Regions from separate parts of the Enterococcus sp. AZ128 genome, predicted to be linked through region 3. Evidence: riboswitches for the same ligand, from Rfam matches in the RefSeq annotation. Region 3 holds a riboswitch; each other region holds the start of a gene.
What was found. Region 3 has a riboswitch for thiamine pyrophosphate ahead of thiT (energy-coupled thiamine transporter ThiT). Riboswitches for the same ligand answer to the same signal wherever they lie in the genome.
Positions count from the first base shown of each region.

Region 1: another riboswitch for thiamine pyrophosphate. It lies ahead of tenA (thiaminase II); the one in region 3 lies ahead of thiT (energy-coupled thiamine transporter ThiT).
Region 2: another riboswitch for thiamine pyrophosphate. It lies ahead of thiW (energy coupling factor transporter S component ThiW); the one in region 3 lies ahead of thiT (energy-coupled thiamine transporter ThiT).

Region 1 is NZ_JBIORZ010000001.1:1,561,782-1,567,520, forward strand. It holds gene ilvN (acetolactate synthase small subunit) at 1-398, opposite strand, end outside; gene ilvB (biosynthetic-type acetolactate synthase large subunit) at 385-2,070, opposite strand; gene tenA (thiaminase II) at 2,529-3,185, opposite strand; TPP riboswitch at 3,363-3,454, opposite strand; gene IGI38_RS07670 (DUF2268 domain-containing protein) at 3,517-4,425, opposite strand; gene IGI38_RS07675 (DUF2087 domain-containing protein) at 4,568-5,296, shown strand; gene IGI38_RS07680 (VOC family protein) at 5,320-5,739, shown strand, end outside.
Region 2 is NZ_JBIORZ010000004.1:386,421-392,159, reverse strand. It holds gene IGI38_RS23120 (beta strand repeat-containing protein) at 1-3,391, shown strand, start outside; gene gloA2 (SMU1112c/YaeR family gloxylase I-like metalloprotein) at 3,512-3,901, opposite strand; TPP riboswitch at 4,031-4,120, shown strand; gene thiW (energy coupling factor transporter S component ThiW) at 4,192-4,731, shown strand; gene IGI38_RS23105 (hydroxyethylthiazole kinase) at 4,728-5,546, shown strand; gene thiE (thiamine phosphate synthase) at 5,525-5,739, shown strand, end outside.
Region 3 is NZ_JBIORZ010000004.1:74,241-79,979, reverse strand. It holds gene IGI38_RS21600 (2-hydroxyacid dehydrogenase family protein) at 1-939, opposite strand, end outside; gene IGI38_RS21595 (low molecular weight protein-tyrosine-phosphatase) at 993-1,451, shown strand; gene IGI38_RS21590 (hypothetical protein) at 1,524-1,886, shown strand; TPP riboswitch at 1,956-2,054, shown strand; gene thiT (energy-coupled thiamine transporter ThiT) at 2,104-2,694, shown strand; gene IGI38_RS21580 (hypothetical protein) at 2,738-3,508, opposite strand; gene IGI38_RS21575 (class A sortase) at 3,776-4,480, shown strand; gene IGI38_RS21570 (patatin-like phospholipase family protein) at 4,599-5,739, shown strand, end outside.

The sequences.
Region 1 (5,739 bases), on a different contig from region 3:
TCGTCATTATTGACGCACTCAATCAATACTTGATCGAGCGATTGATCAATAATAGTAAATCTGTTCATCTGAGCCAAGTTATCTAGCTCATTTTCGATATTTTCATGATAAGGAAGCTTAACGTACATCAGCTCTTTAGCATGAATTGGGCTATCAGTGTAATCAATAACCTGAATCACTTCGATCATATTACTTAACTGATGTTTTACTTGTTTAAAGGTTCGCTCATCGCTAAATAGGCTGATGGTCATCCGCGAAATATCTTTCGACTCTGTTTCTCCAACCGTCAAGCTATTTAAATTATACAATTTTCCGGAGAATAATCCAGAGACTCTCGCCAATACTCCTACTTCATTCTCAACGTAGACGCTTAACCATTTCTGTTTAGTTGTCTTCATAAATGATCATCTCCCTTAAACCTTGACCTGGTGCAACGATCGGCAGAACTTTTTGCTCTGTCTTAAGCATAAACTCCAAAATAAACGGCTGATCCTTCACTTCTCTGGCACGGATAAAGGCGTTATCAAGCTCCTCTTCTTTAGTGATCCTCACACCGTCTGCTCCATAGCTACGAGCTAAAGCAATGAAGTCTGGTACATAGGACAGACTGTCTTTCTTCAACTTCGTGTAAGAATAGCGTTTGTCATAAAACATTTCTTGCCATTGACGAACATTGCCGAGACTCCCATTGTTGAAAATACAAATAATAATCGGAATTTTTTCTAACATGACTGTTGCAAGTTCCTGAAGGTTCATCTGAAAACCGCCATCACCAGTAATTGTTAGGACATCCTTTTCCGGATTTCCTAATTTTGCGCCAATTGATGCAGGAAAACCAAAGCCCATTGTTCCTAATCCGCCTGAAGTCAGCAGTTGTCTTTCTTTTGTGACTTCAAGAAATTGGGTTGTCCATAGCTGGTTCTGTCCAACATCTGTTACTACAATCGTATTTGAGAAATATTCATTAATCTTGTTAATGATCTTTTCTGGAGTTAGCCCTGCTTCTTTCATGTGAACAGGCAGAGATTCGTCCTTTTTCTTGATTTCTTGCAGCCACGCTTCATAACTGGTCGAGTGAAGAAAGCTAGTGATTTTTGGCAATAGCTCTTTGATATCTCCTACTAATCCAATTTGCGCGTCAACATTCTTATCAATGATTGCCGGATCAATATCTAGGTGAATCAGCTTTGTAGAAGGACAAAATGTTTTGGCATTTCCGGTCACGCGATCGTTTAAGCGCGTCCCCAACGCGAAAAGAACATCGCTGGTTATAAGCGCCTGATTCGCCGCGTAACTACCGTGAATTCCTACGTTACCAATATAATTTGGATGATTACTAGGCAAAGCCCCTTTTCCCATGATCGTACTAATAACTGGCAGATTGTAGTTTTCAATAAAGTCCGCTATTTCTTTATACGCTTTTCCACGATGAACGCCGCCTCCAAGCAGTAAGACAGGTTTTTTAGCTTCCTTGAGCAGTTCAGCGACCGTCTCCAATTTTTCTACTGATACAGTTTGTTTTTTCTGACCACCACGTATTGTTACTTCTGTAGGATAGGTTCCTGAACCAAGCTCCTGTTGAATATTTTTCGGAATATCAACCACCACTACTCCTGGTTTACCAGATTGCGCGATAACAAATGCCTTTTTCAAAATCCTTCCTAAATTCTCTCGTTTCCTGACTGTTACAGCATATTTTGCAATTGAACGACAGATTCCCACCATGTCAACTTCTTGAAAAGCGTCCTTTCCAATCAGATGAGTCGAAACCTGTCCCGTTATACAAACTAAGGGCGAGGAATCGTAACCCGCAGTAGCGATTCCTGTTACCAAATTTGTCGCTCCCGGTCCACTAGTGACCATACAAACACCCACTTTTCTAGTTGATCGCGCATAACCATCTGCAGCATGAATCAATCCTTGTTCATGTCTCGGTAAAATAACACGAAACTCTTCTCTCTGATAAAGCGCGTCAAACAAATCAATCGCCTGTCCTCCTGGATAAGCAAAACAAACCTCAACCTTTTCATCGATTAATGCCTTAACAACCAACTCAGCTCCCGAAATCATTTTACATACCTCCTAATAATGCAAGTGTTAACTTGCATTTTACAGATAAACCACACCCGTTGTCAATTGTTTCCTAAGAAAGGCTTCGCGAACTCGCTCAGCTTTTGAGCACCAGGTAGGTACTGTTCCACATCAGCTCTGCAAGCAGTCGCTGTGTCTCAGCAATAAGACCAAAATATTTCTAAATTGCCAAGAAACACAGGGATCGAAGAGAACTGATGTTGATTGGTACCTCCTCGGTGCTTCTCAAATTTCGAAATATTTTTGCTTATTGCCGATATGCTAGTTCTGTTTAATGGAATTTAGCAGTAACTGTATGCGTAGCTTGCGTAGAAAAGCTAGTCCGTGAAGCCGGACATGGATAAATCTACTGTATAGCGATTTATTCATGTGAAAATTTTATACTTTCCTTATAGGGTCAAAAAAAGACCGTCCACTTCCGAACGATCTCATATAAATCACCATTTTTCTAAAGTAACAGCCATTTCCCAAAAGTCATATTCCATTTTACTGCTGATCACGAAGGATTCGATCATTTGTTGCTGCTCTTGTCTTGGACTTTCTTGGTATAAACGATCTAAAAGCGCGCATTCCTTCTTAATACCTTCCACAGCGGCTTCACCAGCATACGTTTCGATCCAGCGCTGATACAAAGGATTGGGAGAGCCCGCCTCAATCAAACGAACACCGATTTCTTGATAAAGCCAAGCACAGGGCAGCATTCCCGCAAAGGCCGTGTTTGGCGTGCCGTCAATCAGCTGTCGATACATATGAGAAACATAATGATACGCTGTGGGAGCAATCGGCGTATTAAGAATCTCACGATCAGAGATCTTTAATTCTGAAAAGAACTCCTCGCGAATCGCCATTTCACCTAGCCTAAGATTTTCCGCATTTTCTTGTAATTGCTCTTGAACCTTTCGATCATTTGTTTGTTCTGCGATTAGATTATAGAGTTTGCAAAAGTGTTCAAGGTAATAACGATCCTGAAGTAAGTAATAACGAAAAATTTCTGAGTCTAGATTTCCAGCTGCCAACGTTGTGATAAACGGATGCTCAAAACTACCCTCCCAAAAAGAGGCTGCTTCTTGACGGGCAATTGTTGTAAAAGTCATTCTTTTTTTCTCCTTTGTTCTTCATTTTTTATACTCCTGCTTGATACTAATCATTCAATAACACCGAATCACAACATAAAAAACCTCCTTTATTCTCATAAGAATGAAAAGGAGGCTCGATGCTTAAAACTCGCAGACAGAAGAAAACCCGACCGCAAAAAAACGGTCGGGTGCAAAATTCTAAACATCACACATTCCCTGCGCCAGTCCTAACTGTTTCAGGTTCAATGGGTATAATCTCAGCTTCAAAAGCACCCCTAGTGTCATTCAATTACTAAAAGTATAGCATACTCTTTTTAGAAAAACGATTACCATTTAAATCTTCTAGCTTTTAATCAAAAATTCTTGATTCCTGAACAAGAATTCGACTTGGTGTCAAAGTCGCTTCAGCTATTGTCTTTCCGGCATTTTTTAGATAATCCTTTACAAGCTGATAGCCAACCGTGTAGCCAGCGTTTCTTGAGAGTCCCACGGGTTGATACCCTTGCTCACGGGCGACCTCATCCCCGTACATATAAGCAGAAACCTGATCAAAGCCACGAGCATCGCGTCCATCCTTCATTACCTCGATTGTATGGTCCAACTCTTCCTGATCGTATTCTTGTACCCAAGGACCACGATGTTCGATGCCATAAAGTGTTTCGGCAAAAACTTCCGCTAAGCCTTCGATCACTAAATAATCTTCGACACTTACATCTCCATGATTAAAAGGCTCATACGTAAAACGAATATTATGATTAAACTCATGGGCCAAAGCAGATTTTAAACGCGTGCGATTGAACTCATTTGGTACAACGATTAATAGAATATACCCAGGTATCCCGCCAAATCCGCTATACCCTTCACTTGCCATCAAGACACTGTTTTCCGGATCACCAAGCAAGATATTTACATTAAACTCTTCGACCGGTATTTGATAGCCAATGTCAGTGAAAAGCTGTGCACTTTCCTCTATAACTTGACGACATTCCCCGAAAATATTCGTGTCTTTTAAAGGTTCTACCTTAGTTTCAATCAGCTCGCTGCTTTTTCGCGGGGTCCAGATTCCCATCATCTCTGATGCCATTAACACATCATAGCCTCCGGGAGTTTTTGGCATAAGCGGTACACTTAGATATCGCCACATTTCCTCAAATGGTTGCATGATCTCATAGCGAAAGGTATTTTCATCTTTTTGATCCAGCAGATGCGCTTCATAATAGGACAGCGAATCAATTACCTTTACGTTAAACTCATTCATTATGATGACCTCCTTACTCTTATCATAATCGTTGACGTTACGTGAAGGTCAAGCACTTATCCCAACAAAACCTAAACACACATCGCAATCTAATTTGCAAACAAAAATATAATATGTTAGCATTTAATTAGGAGGAGATCTTATGAAGAGTGAATTAACCGTCAATGAAATAAAAAAAGGCTATTCAAAAGAAGGAGCGTTCCTTTTTCAATGCTTGTATTGTGATCAGACCTTTGATGATCGCTTTGTCTATCCGATCAATGAAACCAACAGCCAGTTAGCCCGCGCTGAAGGAGCGATGATTTATCATATAAAACACGAACACCACGGACCTTTTGACGCATTGCTATCTCTTGATAAAAATCAAACGGGTCTAAGCGATACACAGAAAAAGTTTCTGACTCTATTTAATAAAGGGATTGATGATCAGGAAATAGCTGAACAGCTGAACATTACGACTTCTGCCGTAAGGAATCATCGCTTCAAATTTAAGGAAAAGAAACGGCAGGCAAAAATATTGTTAGCTTTGCTGGAATCCATTGAAGAAAAAGAACAGGGAGATTTTATAGCGAACTCCATCATTGATTCTGATGAACGTTTTGTGTCCACAGAAAAGGAAAGAGAGAAAGTTTTTAAAACTTTTCTCGATGACAATGGAAAAGTAAATCAAATTCCAAAAAAAGAAAAAAAGCGAATTATTCTTATTCAAAAACTCGCGGAGAATTTTACTTCAGACAAGCAATATACGGAAAAAGAAATCAATGAGATCATTTCGATGATGTTCGATGATTATGTCACGATTAGACGCTATCTCATAGAATATGGAATATTAGGTCGAACAGTTGATGGTAAGACTTATTGGAAACTATAGCCTTTTTGAAGGGAGCCTTAATGATGGTACTACCTATGAAAGTGGATCATTTACAAGTTACGGTGAGAGATGTTGGTACAGTTGAAACATTTTACAATGGGTTGATGGAGGCCTTAGGCTTTGATTTAAATAAAAAAATCAAGGTTTATTTAGAAGAATTGGATATGACTGTCATCGAATATCTCGATAAATCTTATGACTTTGGTATCTGTTCCTCCCTCAAAGAGTATCAAGAGGAAACAATTCATCGAAGAAAACCAGGAGCGGTCCATCATATCGCCTTCCGAGCTTCTTCTAGAAATGAAGTCGATCGGATCTATCAAAGGGTACTTGAGCTTAGTGCTGAAATTTTAGATGAACCACAAATATTTCCGCAGCATGGACCGAACTATTATGCCCTCTTTTTTAACGATCCAGATGGAATCAAATATGAGATCGTGAAT
Region 2 (5,739 bases), 310 kb from region 3:
CGCGCAGGGGGAGGAGGCGACGATTGAAGCTGGTATTCAGATAACTTTGACCTCAGCTTCAAGCACGCCAGTTGTTATCAATCAGCAGATCGCGGCAAAGCAACGGCATGTGATCGTCAATGGCGGAAGTCTTACCTTAAAAAACATTATTCTTTCAGGAGAAGGAAAGCTCTTTGATGATTCTGACTGGGGCGGAACTAATGGCGGTATAGAAGTAAAAAAAGCTGGCAGTTTAACTGTTGATGAAGGCGCGGAGATCACTGAGACTTTTGGCAATAGAGGCGGCGCGATTGAGGCAGCTGGCAGCAGCAAAGTCTACTTAAAAAACAGCGGTAAAGTCCATTTAAATCAGTCGAGTGATACGGGCGGCGGCATTTATGCGGCGGACAGTACAGTAGAACTCTCAGGAACCAGTAGTATCTCACAAAATATTGGACAATGGCGTACCGGCGGCATCAACCTAAGTAATAGTTCTCTCGTCATTAAGGATGAAGCGGCGATTGCTGGAAATACGGCTAAACATAATGAGGCGGGCGGTATCAAAGTTGAAAACAACAGCAGTGTGACTATGAATGGCGGCAGTATCACAGCGAATAGTGTCGATGACGGCGGCAACGGCGGCGGCATTTATATTACCGGCGGCAGCCTGAACCTGACGAACGGAAAGCTTCAAGAAAATACCGCTAGTGAAGCTGGCGGCGGGATCTATGCGCTGAATGCGGTGATTACTGCAGCAAACAGTGCAATCAATCAAAATACAGGAAAAGACGGTGCCGGAATTTATAGTAAAGACGGTTCTCTTGAATTAAGCGGGAGTACGGTTCAAGAAAATAGTGCAACACTAGATGGCGGCGGTATTTATACTATAGATAATGCGATCATAGTAACAAATAGTAAAATCAGCAAGAATACAAGCGCGACTAGTGGCGGCGGTATTTTCATGCGGGGCAAGACCCTTGAAATGACAGGGGGAGAAATTAGCAGCAATATTGCCAGTAACGATGGTGGTGGTATTCGTGCTACAAGCGGAGCGGAAATAACGATATCGGGCAAGACTAGCTTGATCCATGGAAATGATGCTGCTTACGGCGGCGGTATTTCAGCCAACGAAAACAGCAAGATTACGGTGACCGACGGAACGATTAGTGAAAATACAGCCAAACAGCGTGGCGGCGGTGTCAATCTGGACGGAACGGAAACGACTTTTACAATGACGGGCGGAGTAGTCAGTACCAATACCGCGCTTCAATCTGGCGGTGTTTTGGCGGATAAAGCCACCGTAGATATCAAAAGCGTCGCGTTCACAGAAAATCATGCGACAGGTAATCAGGCAGGCTCAGGATATGGCGGTGGGATTCTCGTTGAAAATAGCGGGAAAGCAACGATCGCTGATAGTACATTTACCGACAATACCGCTTATGACGGTGGCGGCATCTTTGTCAGTGAAAATAGCCAAGACTTAAAAATTACTAATTCCGCGTTTACCGGCAATCGAGTTCGACATCATGGCGGCGGGATCGTGGCCAATCGAACCACGACAGAAATAAACAAAGTCACTATCGAAAACAATCACGCCGATCGCTATGGCGGTGGCATAAAAATTAGTGATGAGACGGAACTGACAGTAATCGATAGTGAAATCAAACTGAATACGGCGAGATATGGTGGCGGACTTTCTGTTAACAGCGGAAGTAAAGTCGCGATGACTGATACAAATGTTGTCGGCAATACCGCGCTACATATTTCCGATGAAACTGCCGAAGGAGGCACAGAAGAAGACAATAAAGGCGGCGACGGCGGCGGAATAAATATTGATTTGCCTAACACTGTGTTTACCATGACTGGCGGAGAAGTAGCAGGAAATACTGGAGAAAGCAGCGGCGGCGGGCTGTTTGCGACAGCTCAGGCCAAATTCACTTTAACGAATGTATCTGTCCGTGATAATACCGCAGTACTAGCTCATGGCGGCGGGATCTTTCTCAAGGTCTCTGCTGAAGGAGAGCTTATCGACAGTGCTGTTGAAGAAAACAAGGCAGCTATCAATGGCGGCGGGATTCGTTTGGAGGATCATGGAAAACTGACGATTACTCAGAGCAGTGTTAGTAAGAATACTGCGCCTTATGGTGGCGGGGTGTCTGCGAATAGCGGGAGTACAATCAGAATGACCGGTGCTGCTAGTAAGATAGCGGAGAATAAAACGACTCACTTCGGCGGCGGTGTCAACGTCGATAACGCAGACACCACATTTACGATGGAAAATGGGTCTATCGAAAATAATCCAGCCCGTAATGGCGGCGGCGTCTTCGCCAGTGCTCATGCTCAATTTATTATGACCGGCGGAACCATTACAAAAAATACGGCGGTCAACAACGGAGCAGGTTTGTATCTTCAAGCATCTGCAAAACTACACGTCTCCAACGGAACAATCTCATTGAATGTGGCAGATAGAAGCGGCGGCGGGATTTTTACCGAAGATTATTATTACGCATCACCCGTGGATGCGGCTGCACATTATAAGAACATTACGATTATCAGCCCGGGAGTTGTTAGTGAGGACAATCGTTCTCAGGCAAAGCAGCCTTTGCCTGAAGTAAATGGAACACTGAATTTTGATAAAGACTATCTGAATGATTATCAGGTCAATTATTTTCCAGATTCAGTAAAGATCGTCTATGACCCGAATGGCGGAGTAGGGAATCTTTATGAGGAACGCTACCATGATGGCGCGGAGCCAGTGGTCGTTCCGATTCTTTCGGAAGAAGATCTGAATTATCAGCCTCCGCTGGATAATCCTGAGTACGTCTTTTTATACTGGTGTGAAAGCAGTGATGGGCAAGGGAAACGATATAGTACTGGCGGCACAGATACGATTACGATGGACGGTGATAAATACCTTTACGCAATTTGGGGACCGCCGACGACACTTTCGGGAACGGTCTTTCTTGATAAAAATAAAAATAATTTTTATGACTTGAAGGAAGAATTAGAAAATCGAGAAGTGACGTTGTATAAGAAAGATGAAGTCACGCAAGAATACGTTGCTATTGAAACAACGTTTACGAATCAAGATGGGAAGTATTATTTTGCGGTAGGAGATAAAGCCTCCTATAAAATCTCTGTAAAAAAAGTAGATGGCGAATATGGGAAATACGGCTTTACTAAAAAGGGAACCACGGAGCTTAACAGTCATGTAAATCAAGACGGTTTCTCCGATCCATTAACGATTGATATTCAAAATGAAATGAAACCAATTCTTAATGCCGGCTACATTGAGTCGGTTGTCGTTACAGGAATTAAATTGGACACAGCAAATTGGTGGGTTTATTTGGTACTCATCGTTTTGGGTGGGCTTGTAGTTAACCGATTCTATCTATTGCGGAAAATCGGATAAACTAACGAGGTGTGACAGAAAATTTCGGCCTATTTCCAATAACGCTGTTTCGGGTTCACTGAATAATCGAAAGAAGGAGTTGTGACGAGATTTTTGTCACAGCTCCTTTTCGTCGTTTATCTATTCATGCAGCTCCAGCGGCAAGCCGTCTGGATCGAAGAAAAAGGTCATCTTTTCACCAGTAAAGTCATCGGTCCGCAACGGTTCACATTCAATACTGTGACTGCTTAAATAAGCAACAGCAGCTTCGATATCATTCGTTTTAAACGCTAAGTGGCGTAATCCCGCAGCTTCTGGAAAGCTGGGGCGTTTTGGCGGATTTTGCGGGGCGAAGATTTCTAACTCCGCGTCGTTCAGCTGCAAATCCAATTTATAATCTTGGCGCTCTGGGCGGTAATTCTCACGGATGATCGGTAAACCCAGCACATCGACATAAAACTGGCGCGCCTTTTGGTAATCAGAGACAATAATCGCGACGTGATGGATTGCAGAAAAATCTGGTTTTGACATGAGCGTGTCCTCCTTGTTTTTCTTGATCGAACCCGCTTTATCGGCAAAAAGCTGAAGGGCTTCGACAAGTCTTTCCTAAGTATAAGCTAGTTGGAATAAAAAAAGTATGTTATACTCCAATCAATTGAAGAGAAACATTTGGGGTGCTTTATGGCTGAGATTATACCCATGGAACCTGATGCAGTTAAAACTGACGCAGGGAAATGTAGCTAACGACTGATTGTACCCGACCATTTTATTTTGGTTGGGTTTTTCTGTTTTTCTTAGGTATCTTGATCTCGTTGTTTCTCATGGAAAGGAGGATTAACGTGGAGAAAAATAAAATCCATAAATTGACACTGCTGGCTTTAATGATCGCGTTGGATGTTGTCTTATCACCATTGATGCGGATCGAGGGGATGGCGCCAATGTCTAGTGTCATGAATATTGTGGCCGGAGTGTTGTTGGGTCCGGTCTATGGAACACTCATGGCTTTTGTCTGTGCATTGATTCGAATGACGATGTTGGGGATTCCGCCGTTAGCGTTGACGGGTGCAATATTTGGCGCCTTTTTTGCAGGATTGTTTTATCGATTAGGCGGGAAACTAATTTGGTCGATGCTGGGGGAAGTATTTGGAACAGGTATTTTGGGTTCATTATTATCCTATCCGGTGATGGTGTGGTTTACTGGCAGTCAAAGTGATTTGTATTGGTTTATTTATACGCCGCGTTTTGTCGGTGCGACGCTGATCGGTTCGGCGATCGCGTTCGTCGTATTGGTGAAGCTGCAGGAAACAACGATTTTCAAACGTTGGCAGCGCTTATTTTTGAGTGAGAGGATGTTTGGATGATCAAAACGAAGGTTTCAAACGTATTTCCATTGGCAGATGCGCCGTTGGTTCATTGTATAACTAACGAGGTCACCTGTGAAACGGTGGCGAATGCCTTGCTGTATATCGGTGCTAAGCCCATCATGGCCTCTGATCCAAGAGAGTTCAATGAGTTGTTTCAACAAACGGACAGTTTATTGCTGAATATCGGTCATTTATCAGAGGAGCGGGAAGCGAGTCTGATTGCTGCGGCTAAGCTGGCGAATAGGGGACAAAAACCGAGTGTTGTCGATCTGGTGGGCTATGGTGTCAGTCAGACTCGTGATCAGGTCGGGCGTTTGTTGATTGCGGAAAACCCTACTGTGGTGAAAGGCAATATTTCCGAACTGCGTAATTTTTGCGGCTTGCCAAGCCATGCTCGTGGAGTAGACGGCAGTGAGCTGGATCAAGGTGAAGCAGCACTCGAAGAATTATCCGCAGCACTGCAGCAAATAGTCAAACGCTACCCCAAAACGACTTTTTTAGCGACCGGCAGCCAAGACATTGTGGTCGATCAAAAATGTATTCGCCGCTTAGCTAACGGAGTGCCGGCGTTGGATCGATTCACTGGTACAGGTGATATTGTCGGCGCGATGATTGCTGCTTTATTAGGATGTGGAGTAAAAACAGCGGAGGCGGTTGTTGCCGCGGTCAGCTATTTTAATCTTTGTGGAGAGCAAGCCGGAGATGCGATCGGTTTAGCCGCTTTTCGCCAAGAAACATTGAATCAACTTTCGATCTTAATGGAAAAAGACTGGTGGACTGAAGTGAAAGGATGGGAAAAGCAGTGGATTTAACTTTGTATTTAGTAACAGGACGTTATGATTTTAGCGACGAAGAATTTTTAGCGGTGATCGAAGAGGCCTGTAAAAATGGCGTAACTCTAGTTCAATTACGTGAAAAGGAATTAGTGACTGGGAAATTTTATGAGCTTGCTTTAAAAGTCAAAGCCCTCACAGATCAGTATCAGATTCCTCTGATCATCAATGA
Region 3 (5,739 bases):
GGGTTCGTGTTTTTCGATGGCAATCGCGTTTTTCGCGACGATCTCTGCCATTTGATCTCGAGCTTCCACACTGGCATTGCCGATATGCGGTGTTAAGATGACATTGGCTAATGCTTTCAAGCCGTCTGTTACGCTTGGCTCGAACTCATAAACATCCAAAGCGGCACCCGCAATTTCTTTGTCTTTTAATGCTTGTAGCAAAGCTTCTTCATCAATCAACGGACCGCGGGACGCGTTGATCAGAAAGGCGCTGTTTTTCATTTGTTTAAAGCGCTCGCTCGTTAATAGATGATGTGTTGCTTCAGACAAGGGGGCGTGTAAGGTCAAAATATCGGACTGCTGAATCACTTCCTCTTGTGAATAGTAGGTTGCCTGTAATTTTTCTTCTAGTTCAGGAGTTAAGGGATGACGCTGGTTATAAATGATTTTCATACCAAAAGCGCGCATCATTTGTGCTAAGGCTTGGCCAATCTGTCCCATACCGATGATTCCTAAGGTTTTGTCTTTTAATTCGTGGCCTAGGAAAAACAAAGGTGCCCAGCCGTCAAACCCTTTGCCGTGCATCAAACGGTCGCCTTCAACGATTCGGCGAGATAAGCCGATGATTAAACCAGCGGTTAATTCTGCCGTTGCATTGGTTGAGACTACCGGGGTATTCGTTACATAAATTTTCCGCTCTTTTGCATAAGCGGTATCAATATTGTTGAAGCCGGCACCAAAGTTTGCGATCAATTTCAGCTTTGGCGCGGCATCAATGACTTCCCGATCCACTTGGGTAGAAAGCGGACAAATCAACACGTCGCAATCAGCAACGTTTTTGATCAACTCTTTTTTTGAAATTACCCCGCTGCCTTCATAAACCTTATATTCAAGTGCTGCTTTTTTTAATAGTTTTGTGCCAAGCTCAGGTAGTTTGGCGGAAAGATAAATTTTACTCATTTACGATCCCTCGTTTCATTTCGATAAATTGACTATAGCACAGGAGGAATGACATGAAAAAGATTCTATTTGTTTGTATGGGAAATATTTGCCGTTCACCGATGGCGGAAGCCATTTTCCGTGATGCCTTTCAAAAAAATCAAGAGGATCAATTCCAAGTTGATTCGGCGGCGACTAGTCGTTGGGAAGTTGGGAATCCGCCCCATCAGGGTACGCAGAAAATATTAGCACAGCACCATATCTCTGCTAAAGGGATGCAGGCGCGTCAAGTGACCGCTGCTGATTTTTATACCGCTGACTACATCATTGGGATGGATCAAGAAAATGTTTATGATCTAGAGTCAATGGCACCGGAAGGCACAGAAGACAAAATATATTTATATTTGGATCGAGTGTCTGGGTCTGCCGGTGAAAATATTCCTGACCCATGGTATACAGGAAATTTTGAAGAAACCTATGATTTAATTCAAAAAGGTTTAAACGAATGGTTAACTTTTTTTGAATTGGACTAGATTCCTTGTTTTTTCCTCAAAATTTAAGTAAAATCATACTACATAACCATGCTCTTGATAGGAGGAAGCTGAATGACTAAAAACGAGAAGCCTAAAAAGAATTTAATCAAGCTGTTTTCGAATTCGTCGTACCGTTTCATCTCGGATTTTTTGAATGATTCTGCTGAAAAACGAGCCCAAGAGCAAGCCAACGAGAACATTTTTCTCAAACTGAAGATGGCAGCTCTGCAAAATAGTTTAGTAGTCATTCAAGTTCAAGACGAAAAAGACGAAGAAAAATTTCAAACGATCTCAGGCTGGTTGCCTAAAGTAGTGACGAATGAATCCATCGTTATTCGAACCCAAGATAATCAATTGATGATGCTGACGATTGATCGGATCAAAAAAGTAACAACTTTGTCACCAAGCGGAGATCAAGAAAGCATTTCGCGTTAAAAGTATTTCATACCTTTACGAGTGAACAGACATCTGTTATACTCTGGGGGTACTAAAAAATAGAATAATACTGTCGCAAAGGGGAGCCTTCGGGCTGAGATTGAGATGACTCTAAACCCTAGTACCTGTTTCGGTTATTCGAGCGTAGGAATTGTGATGAAGTAATGATTGTTACTTCTCCTTTGTGGACTGTATGTTCAAAAGGAGGAGTTTTTTTATGTATAAGACAAGAATTTTAGTGGAAGGCACAGTGGTGGCGGCTTTGGCGCTGGTATTAACTTTCATACCAACGACTATTGGCAGCAGCTTTACGATTTCGTTGGGAATGATTCCGATGACGCTATTTGCTTTACGCAGAGGATTGAAACCAGCAATAATGTCGGCATTTATTTGGGGAATCTTGCATTTTCCAGCAAGCCAGGTAGTTTATCTGAGTGTTGTTCAAGTGTTGATAGAGTATCCGATCGCTTTTACGTTTGCCGGTTTTGCTGGATTATACGCAAAGAAGGTTCAACAAAGTTTAGCTGATCAAGATATGTGGAATGTTCGAAAGAATATTATTCTAGGTACTTTTGTTGGTACAGGAGCAAGATTCTTCTGGCATTTTATTGCAGGGGTTGTTTTCTGGGGCAGCTATGCGTTGTGGGGGATGAATCCGTGGATATTCTCGCTTGTTATGAATGGCATCAGCGGATTAGCGACAGCAGTCGTAACTGCGATTGTTGCGGTTTTAGTTGCAGAAAAGGCACCGCAATTATATCTGCCTAAAGATGGCAATTTGGTTCGAAAACAAAGCCAACAACAATAATAAAAAGCAGTTGTCCGTTTTTCAGGACAACTGCTTTTTATTATTAGCGGAATGAGAAGACAGGGTCATCATTTTGAACGTCCAGTGACCATACTTGCTTGGACGTATCATAGGTAATCTCTGCGATCTGCTGTTCCTTTTTGTAATTCTTCGGACTGCGACGCCAACCCTTTTCATCAGATAAAAAGATTGGGATATGGTAAATTTTATTTTTCAATTCAGACATGTCGAGGCAGAAAATGGCGCCCTCTTGTAAGATTGGATATAATTCCTTCAACAGTTCCCCATCTAATGGAGCGACAGAAGACCCCTTGCGGAAAAATGAGCGGCGATCATTGACTTTCTCCAATACGATCCGTGTTAGTTTGCTTGCAAGGATTCGGTAAAATTCGTCTAAATAGCGGTAATAGACACGCATAGTTTCGTTGCCTAAATTGAAATAAACAAAATTATTTTGCAACTTATAAAAAAAGGGTGAATGCAGATGTGTCCGCATGTGCCCAAAATATAGCAATTCTGAGATTTCTAATGGCGTCAGCTCTTTCAACATCGCCAGATCATTAAAATCGATCCACTTGGTTCCTTTTGAATGAGTAAAAACTTTGTTGCCGAAGAATTGTTGGACTTGTTCCGGACTATTAACGATTTTCAAACCTGTGTGTGGCTCGTATTCACCAGCTTCTGCTACAGGGTCTAGCAATAACAAATGTTTAGGCTGATGGACGATACCGTCGACAAAATCGTTGGGTGAAAAACCTTTTGATAGCACAGCATTACTTGTGGAATCAATATATGCAAATATCGTATCTGGCACAAATGTTCACCCTTTCTAATAGTCGTCACAATCATTTTAACCCAATAATAAAAAAAAAGCTCGTATCTTTTATTTTAAAATTAGATTACAAATCCCTTAAAACTTGCAACATTGAAGCGCCTTTTTAACAATTAAAATCATTTTAATAAATAACAATACTCTAATGTATTTTTTTCTTTTTTTAATTTTTTCTCTAGTAAGTGAAAGTAGTATCACAGAATTGAATGGAGTATGATATGATTAGCTGGAGAATGTGGGAGGATCGAGATGAAGAAAAAAAGAAATTGGCTGATAAATATTTTTCTTTTCTTACTACTGTTAGTAGGGTTAGCTTTGATTTTCAACAATCAAATCAAATACTTTTTGATGCAATATAACGGTGAGCGTTACGCCGTAGCGAAGATGGATAAAACCGAGATCGATAAAAATATGCAAAAAGAGGCCTCGTTTGATTTTGACGCGGTGCAGCCGGCAAGTACTGAAGCGGTGTTGCAAGCACAATTAAACAATAAACGATTACCTGTTATCGGTGGAATAGCGATTCCTTCTGTCGAGATCAATTTACCAATCTTCAAAGGTTTGTCTAATGAAGTGCTTCTGTATGGTGCTGGGACATTATCACCGGACCAGAAGATGGGTGAAGGCAACTATGCGTTAGCGAGTCATCGTGCAGACCGTCCAGGACTTTTGTTTACGCCGCTTGAAAGCGTAAAGGAAGGCGATCTGATCTATTTAACAGATTTGCACAATATTTACACCTACAAAACGACGCTTAAAGTTCGTGTGCAGCCGACGGAAGTAAAATATTTGGATGTTCAACCAGATAAACAACAGCTTACATTGATAACTTGTGGTGAAATCGAAGGTGTGACACGGATCATCGTTCAAGGCGATCTTGTAGCTATGACCTCGGTCAATAATGCCACTGATCCGATGCGCAAAGCCTTTGAAATGGAACAGCGAACATACTAAAGCGATTTTTATTCAAAAAACTTCAAGGCCTGCCTTGAAGTTTTTTGTTGTCGGGAAATTTCTGCTATACTGAAACAAACATGCTGAAGTTATTACGTAATAAAAATGGGAGGAAGCGATGGAGCTAAAACGAATTTATAAATCCGATTTGTTAGCCGCTTGGGATAAATTTCAACAGTCACATTTGCTTTTTCCATTTTATGATTCTCATGGTCAAGCGCGTTCGGAATTTTTAGCGTCCGTCAAAAGAGGACACGGTTATTGGATCCAACGAAATTCACAATGGCTGCTGGTAGATAAAATTGATGAAGACGATACATGGCAGATCAATAATATATTGATCTCAACGGATCTTGGCTGGCGGACAGCCTTTTTATTATTAGAAAATGCAGCCAGACAAACATTTAAGCGAGCACTGTACTTCAAGCTCGAAGCCAATTTGATTTTGCAGCAATGGTTAACTTCGCAAGGATACCAATTGCTAGATGGTGTCTGGCAAAAAGAGTTGATCTATCATACCGGATTGGTTCTGGGAGGCGGTGGTGCTCGCGGGGCATATCAAATTGGCGTTTGGAAAGCTTTGCTGGAAAAAAATATTCAATTTGAAGTCATTACTGGAACTTCGGTCGGCGGCTTGAATGGTGCCCTGATCGCACAAGGTGATTACGATCAGGCGTTGGCATTGTGGGAAGAAATTGAGACAAATAAAGTTTTAGATATTACGTTCAAAGAAGTTGAGGTGCTGGATTTTTCAGCACAAGTTGATCAGCTTCGAACTTTTCTTCGAACGTCTTTGCAGCAGAGGGGAATTTCTTCTGAGCCTCTCAGACGATTGTTGGAAGAGCGACTGGAAGCGCAAAAAATTCATTCTGGTTGTCCTTTTTATGTTGTTACGACAAAGGTTCCGGCCTTCCAAGAAATTGTGGTGCCGATTCATAAATGTCCAGAAGATGAGATTATTGACTGGTTGCTGGCATCATCGGCTTTCTTTCCTATGATGGCGATGGCGAAAATCAAGAACGAGCTTTATGTCGATGGCGGGTATCGGAATAATTTACCTGTGGATATTGCCCTACGCACGGGAATAACTGAATTGATTGTAGTGGACGTCCATGGTCCTGGATTGGATAAAAAGTATCGATTACCAGACGAAATCTCTGAGTTAGTATTAGCGAGTCCTTGGAGTTTAGGGGATTTATTGCTATTCCAAAGCGCTCGCTCATCTGAAAATATCGATCTGGGCTATTTAGAGACTAAAC